DNA from 2 places in the Microcoleus sp. LAD1_D3 genome. Region 1 is predicted to be linked to the other one. Evidence: riboswitches for the same ligand, from Rfam matches in the RefSeq annotation. Region 1 holds a riboswitch; the other holds the start of a gene.

Evidence for each region. Region 1 has a riboswitch for cobalamin ahead of QUA74_RS22265 (DUF1636 domain-containing protein). Riboswitches for the same ligand answer to the same signal wherever they lie in the genome.
Region 2: another riboswitch for cobalamin. It lies ahead of QUA74_RS07055 (hypothetical protein); the one in region 1 lies ahead of QUA74_RS22265 (DUF1636 domain-containing protein).

What each region holds. Positions count from the first base shown of each region.
Region 1 is NZ_JAUBSB010000048.1:41,906-45,109, forward strand. It holds gene cobW (cobalamin biosynthesis protein CobW) at 1-658, opposite strand, end outside; gene QUA74_RS22265 (DUF1636 domain-containing protein) at 854-1,264, opposite strand; cobalamin riboswitch at 1,287-1,433, opposite strand; gene clpX (ATP-dependent protease ATP-binding subunit ClpX) at 1,561-2,943, opposite strand; gene cynS (cyanase) at 3,171-3,204, opposite strand, start outside.
Region 2 is NZ_JAUBSB010000008.1:90,361-93,564, reverse strand. It holds gene QUA74_RS07065 (ABC transporter substrate-binding protein) at 1-598, shown strand, start outside; gene QUA74_RS07060 (Uma2 family endonuclease) at 847-1,425, shown strand; cobalamin riboswitch at 1,464-1,608, shown strand; gene QUA74_RS07055 (hypothetical protein) at 1,765-2,205, shown strand; gene QUA74_RS07050 (methyltransferase domain-containing protein) at 2,225-3,091, shown strand.

The DNA.
Region 1 (3,204 bases):
TAATTTCGCCCCCTTTGCAGGGCACAATTTTCACACTCGGACGCAACTCTTGCTGCAACCAGCTTTGGACTTTCTGGTGAGTTTCCGCATCTACGCGATCGACCTTCGTTAAAAGTACCATATCGGCACAGGCTAACTGATCTTCAAACAATTCCTCGATCGGAGTTTCGTGATCTAAACTATCATCAGCCTGTCGCTGTGCCATCAAAGCATCCATATCACCGACAAAAGTACCGCTAGCAATAGCTTCGCAATCGACAACAGCAACAACACCATCCACTGTAGCACCAGTGCGAATTTCCGGCCAGCGAAAAGCTTGAATCAAAGGTTTAGGAAGTGCGAGGCCCGAAGTCTCAATTAAAATACAATCAATTTGTTCTCTGCGCTTCAACAATTCCTGCATAGTCGGCAAGAATTCCTCTTGAACAGTGCAGCAAAGACAACCATTTGTTAATTCAACAATATTGCTGCTGACATTTTCTTCTTCGTCGCAAACTTGGCAATCGCGCAGCAGTTCTCCGTCAATTCCAATTTCGCCAAATTCGTTCACCAGAACAGCAATGCGGCGACCTTCATTATTTTGCAATAAGTGGCGAATTAAGGTAGTTTTGCCACTACCGAGAAAACCAGTGATGACAGTAACAGGAATTTTGTGCATTGATAATTTTGTGCTTATTGGGTGATGGGATATCTCGTTCCCAGGCTCTGCCTGGGAATGCTAATCTAGAGGCTCTGCCTCGCTGGAATAAAGGAGCGCTTTTAATACGAGGCAGAGCCTCTGGGTATGCGTCACCTGGCAGAGCCTGGGAACTAGAAGGAAAGGAAAAAAATAAAATCCTTACTACAAACCTATCTAATTTGGTAGTGGTGGAATCTTTGCTAAAACGCCTTTTTTCAGAGCTTGAGGACGCTCAGACCAAGGCAACAAACCGTCCGATTTAGCATAGTATTGACCCGCGCATTCGAGTACAGCCTCGATACTTTCCGACTCATTTGCAGGTAAATCGCCAAACAGATAAGTGTACTTTCCAACAGCAGCAAAAGACACCGCACAAGAGTGACTGCAAGCACTCATGCACTCAACCTCTTGAATCTCAAACTTATCAGAAAACTCCCAATCTTTAGCGAGTTGCGACAAATTTTCCATGAATTGTTGACCGCCGCTTTTACCTTCGCGCTTGCCGTTTTTCCAAACACTAGCGCAAGCAGTGCAAACAAATAGACTGTGCTTTGTGCGTACAGCCGCATTAATTCCATCCATCATCCGTACCTCGCAGATGCGTTCAAAAGTGAGTTAGATATCGGCGGGCATTCTGACTTGAGAAACCACAAGGGTTTCATTACAGTTGCGGGACAGCGCCGGACTTGCACCGAACTTTCCCCGTTTCCTCTAACGGCTGCTCCCCGCTAGAACCGATCGCGAAATCACATCATACCGCACTTGCCGCCAATCGATTTTAGATTTTAGATTTTAGATTGGAGAAAGCCACCCCAGGGATAAATCTGGGGGCTTGTCTAGTAGTTTGTAGGGTGCGCCACAAGCACCCTACAGATTACAAATTATGCAGTTTCGTGCTGTTTGTGCCAAGCGGGATGCCACAGCAATTCCGCAGTCGATCGCTTCTCGACCATTTCAGGAGTAATCATACAGTTAGCCACATCCTTGCGAGAAGGCAACTCGTACATGACATCGAGCATTAACTCTTCTAAAATGCTGCGGAGAGCTCTGGCGCCAGTTTTGCGACGATAGGCTTCCTGGGCTATCGCCCGTAGCGCTTCCGGCTGGAATTCCAACTCCACGCTGTCCATCTTCAACAGCTTTTGATACTGCTTCACCAGCGCATTTCGGGGCTCGGTCAATATCTGCATCAAAGCTGCTTCATCCAGCGGCGAAATCACCGTCACCACCGGTATCCGCCCCACAAACTCAGGAATCAAACCAAACTTGACTAAATCGTCGGGCTGTACCTGCTGCAAAATATCAGCGGCCCGCTTATCCTTCGCCGGCAAAGTTGAGTTGCTGTCGCTTTCTGTTGGCTGAATAAAGCCCAAGGATTTTTTACCCAAACGCTGTTCAACTATTTTTTCCAAACCGACAAAAGCACCGCCACAAATAAATAGAATTTTGCTAGTGTCAACTTGAATAAAATCTTGGTAAGGATGTTTGCGACCGCCTTGCGGGGGAACATTAACCACTGTTCCTTCCAACATTTTTAGCAGCGCTTGCTGCACTCCTTCTCCCGATACATCCCTGGTGATCGAAGTGTTTTCGCTTTTGCGAGCAATCTTGTCAATTTCATCAATATAAATAATGCCCCGCTGCGCCGATTCAACATCAAAATCGGACATTTGCAACAGCCGCAGCAAGATATTTTCTACATCGTCGCCGACATATCCAGCTTCTGTCAGTGTCGTCGCATCGGCTACCGCAAACGGAACTTCGAGCATTTGCGCCAAACTTTGCGCTAACAAAGTTTTGCCACAACCTGTCGGCCCAACTAGCAGGATGTTGGATTTTTGCAATTCTACATCGCTGTCAGGGGAAGACTTGTCGTTATCTTTAGCTTGGTCAACGCTCAAGCGCTTGTAGTGGTTGTAAACTGCTACAGAAAGAACTTTTTTTGCTGAATGCTGGCCGATGACGTGGTTGTCTAAATGCTGCTTAATGTCTGTCGGTTTGGGAATTTGAGCTAAAACGATTTTCGATTTGTTCGATCGACCCGGACGCCGCGTTCCTTGTCCCTGAGACTCTCGCACCTCTGATTGGGGAATCTGTTGACCAATTGTTTTACTGGAGTCAAAGAACTCCTCCTCTAAAATTTCATTGCACAGTTCCACGCATTCATCGCAAATGTAGACGCCGGGCCCAGCTATTAACTTGCGGACGTACTCCTGGGACTTGCCGCAAAAGGAGCATCTGAGATGGGAGTCATATTTTGACATATTTGCCTCTTAATTTACGGTTGCGGTTGCTTGTTTTGACTGGGGAAGTTGCCGCGGGAGCGACCTTAGCTTTGCCCTAGAAGGGTTTCCCGATCGGACACCCAAGCCTGTCAAGCTTCGCGCTCTCTGCTTCTAAGTTAACACTTTTGAGGCTTTAGTCATTAGTCATGAGTCATTCGAGCAAATTTGAATTTTTCATTTTCACTTAAAAATAAAGTGGCACGGGCTTACCATTTTTTGTATCCCAAAAATTTTCCCGAC
Region 2 (3,204 bases), on a different contig from region 1:
TATATCATTTAAAGATGAATTTGTGGCATCTCTTACTGCTGCTGGAGGCAAATTAGTTCCCACTGTTTGCGACTTTTCAATACCCTCTTTTAATCCCAACATTGCGATCGCCGCTGCTGTCAGCAAAGGAGCAGAAGCATTGATGCTAGCACCCCACATCGATCGCATTGACCGTGCTATTTCTCTGGCACGCATCAATCAAGGCAAATTGCCACTCTACGGCAGCACAACAATGTACACCTTTCAAAGTTTAAAAGATGGGCAAAAGGACGTTGACGGGCTTGTTTTGCCTGTTCCCTGGCATCCTGAAACTAATCCCGGTAGCACTTTTCCAGAAAATGCCAGCCGCCGTTGGGGAGGAGTAGTAAATTGGCGAACCGCAACAAGTTTTGATGCGACTCAAGCTGTCATCGCAGGCTTGCGGCAAAGCAATACGCGGGAAGGGTTGCAACAAGCACTCAGAAATGCGAGTTTTGCGACACCGGGAGCAAGTGAAGAAGTAAGGTTTTTGCCCACGGGCGATCGGGCTGGTAAGCCGATTTTAGTGCAAGTTAAACAAGGAGGAAGCACTGGCTATAACTTTGTCCCGCTGCGGTAAGTTTGTTAAGTGCGATCGCGCGGGCGGGCTCTTCGGCCCAACCCCTACTCCCCACAAGAAAATTCAATCTTTGTGGAACAGGCATCTTGCCTCTTCTTGATGCCAAACTCACGCCCCACCAGAAAATTCCCTCTTTGTGGAACAGGCATCTTGCCTGTTTCTTAGCATGATTAAAATCTACTTTTCTGTTGAATCAGCCAAATTTTTAAGATAAAATGAAATGAGTAGATTAAAGGAGAGCGTTGTGTATGATCGCGCAAGTTGAAACCAAAACCTACACCGCTGAGGAATATCTAGAATTGGAAATCAATTCTCAGGATCGGCATGAATTTATCAATGGGGAGATTGTTCTGATGGCTGGCGGCACACCGGATCACAATGAAATTACGAGCATCTTAAATGCTATTTTGAGGGTGAGTCTTAAGGGTAAACCTTACAGTATTTTTGCATCGGATCAGCGGCTTTGGGTTCCGCAGCTTAATAATTATACTTACCCGGATGTGATGGTGGTAGCGCGCCCGATCGAGCTGCAATCTGGACGGACGGATACAATTACCAATCCGCTGCTAATTGCTGAGGTGCTGTCTAAAGGTACTAAAGCTTATGACCGCGATGAAAAGTTTGCTGCCTATCGCAGTATTCCTAGTTTTCAGGAGTATTTATTAATCGACCAATATCGGCTACAGGTCGAGCAATATTCTAAAACTGATGCGAATAAGTGGATTTTTTCGGAATATAGCTGTATGGGCGATCGGCTGAGTTTAACCTCTGTTGCTGTGGAAATTTCGCTGGCCGATTTGTATGAAAATATTGACTTTGGTGAATAGGCGGACGGTTTTTTGTCAAATGTTCCAAATAGTGGTAATATCCCCGTATATCGATCGGCTCTGATGGAGAACAGCCATCAGACGTAAGGGGGAAAGTTCGGTGCGAATCCGGCGCTGTCCCGCAACTGTAATGAGATCATTGCATCTCTGAGTCAGGATGCCCGCCGATTTGTTTACCTGTTGTTTTTCATCTGCGAGGTATGGATGATGGTGAGTTTATTATTTTTTTTATTATTGGATTGGGGTTTTTTAACCGCAGATATAAGCAGATGAACACAGATGAACGCTGATGTAATTGGATCTGTGTTCTGAAGCGTATAATATTTTAATGGAAAAGAAATGCGAATTGAAGATAGTGTTTGGCAGGGTAGTTTTGGCTACTGGCAAAACTTGTTTATTCACCAGAATATTTTGCCGATCGGACATACTGCTTGGAATGGTTTTTTGCATCAAGGACGAGGCTTGGTTGCTTGCAAAATCAATACTCCCATTAACGGTTCTGTGAATTGGAGCGTAGATACTATCAAGTACGATCTGCAATTTATTTCCGACTTGGAGGCAACCGTTTATTTGCAGCAACTAGAAATAGAGGAAAATACTGTTTCAAATCTGCTGCAAATCATTGATAGCTACGAACCCAAGGCAGCCATTATATTTTTGTCGATCGCCAACGGTCACATTGATATCAATTTGTTGCAAAGGTTGGCAATTTCTCCTGTTGAGTGCTATGAACAGGTATGCAAGCGCTGGGAAGAATTTCAACTCTGCCCTAAATCCTAAAACTTACTAAATTTTCCGAATGCCGCAGCCAAAATCCATCGAAATTTCCAAGGTAACTCGCTACCAAAATGCAGCGCTTAATTACTATTTGGGCCTGACAGATTCGCCCTACCTTCACTACGGCTATTGGGAAACCCTACCTGTGCCCGCTGACGAACTAACGATCGCACGATTGCGCCTCGCTCAGCAAGCTTATACTGTAAAACTGTTGGATGCGATCCCCAAAGGCACTCATACGATACTCGATGTGGGCTGCGGGATTGGCGGAAATGCGGCTTATTTGCTCGATCGAGGTTTTGCAGTCGAAGGGCTCGCACCCGATCCGTTCCAACAACAGCGCTTTCTTAAGTGTACGGGCGATCGGGCAATCTTCCACCTCACGAGGTTTGAAGACTTCAAAGCAACCCATTGCTACGATCTTATTCTCTTTAGCGAAAGTAGCCAGTATATGTCGGCTGTTGATATTGCTAACGGTGCCGCCAAAATCCTCAATCAGGGCGGTTACGTTTTGCTGGCTGATATGCTGCGATCTGATGCTAATTATAAAGAGGGAATGTTCTCTAATTGTCATGTTGTTACGGAACTTCATGCAGCATTAAACCAGGCTGGATTCACTTTAGTAAAAACTGAGGATATTTCCGCCCATATTTTGCCAACAATCGATTTGTATGTGGATACTTTCCGCCGATATGGACTAAATACAATGATCTATGTTGCAGATTTGATTGCAATCACTGTTCCCCCCGTCCACAAATTCCTGCGCTGGATATTTCGTCGCTGGTTCAAAAAGCTCGTGGTTGAAGGATTGGAGGCAAGTCAACTTTTTGAGCAACATCTCTGTTATGAAATGCAACTTTGGCAGTTGTCAAAATCTGATCGAGGCTGACACAAATATAGCAATTCTAAATCATTTGTGAATTTCTTACTCCCTCCCCTTGATAAGGGGAGGGTTGGGGTGGGGTAAAAAGTTTACGACTCCTGCAAGGATTGCTATAGAAT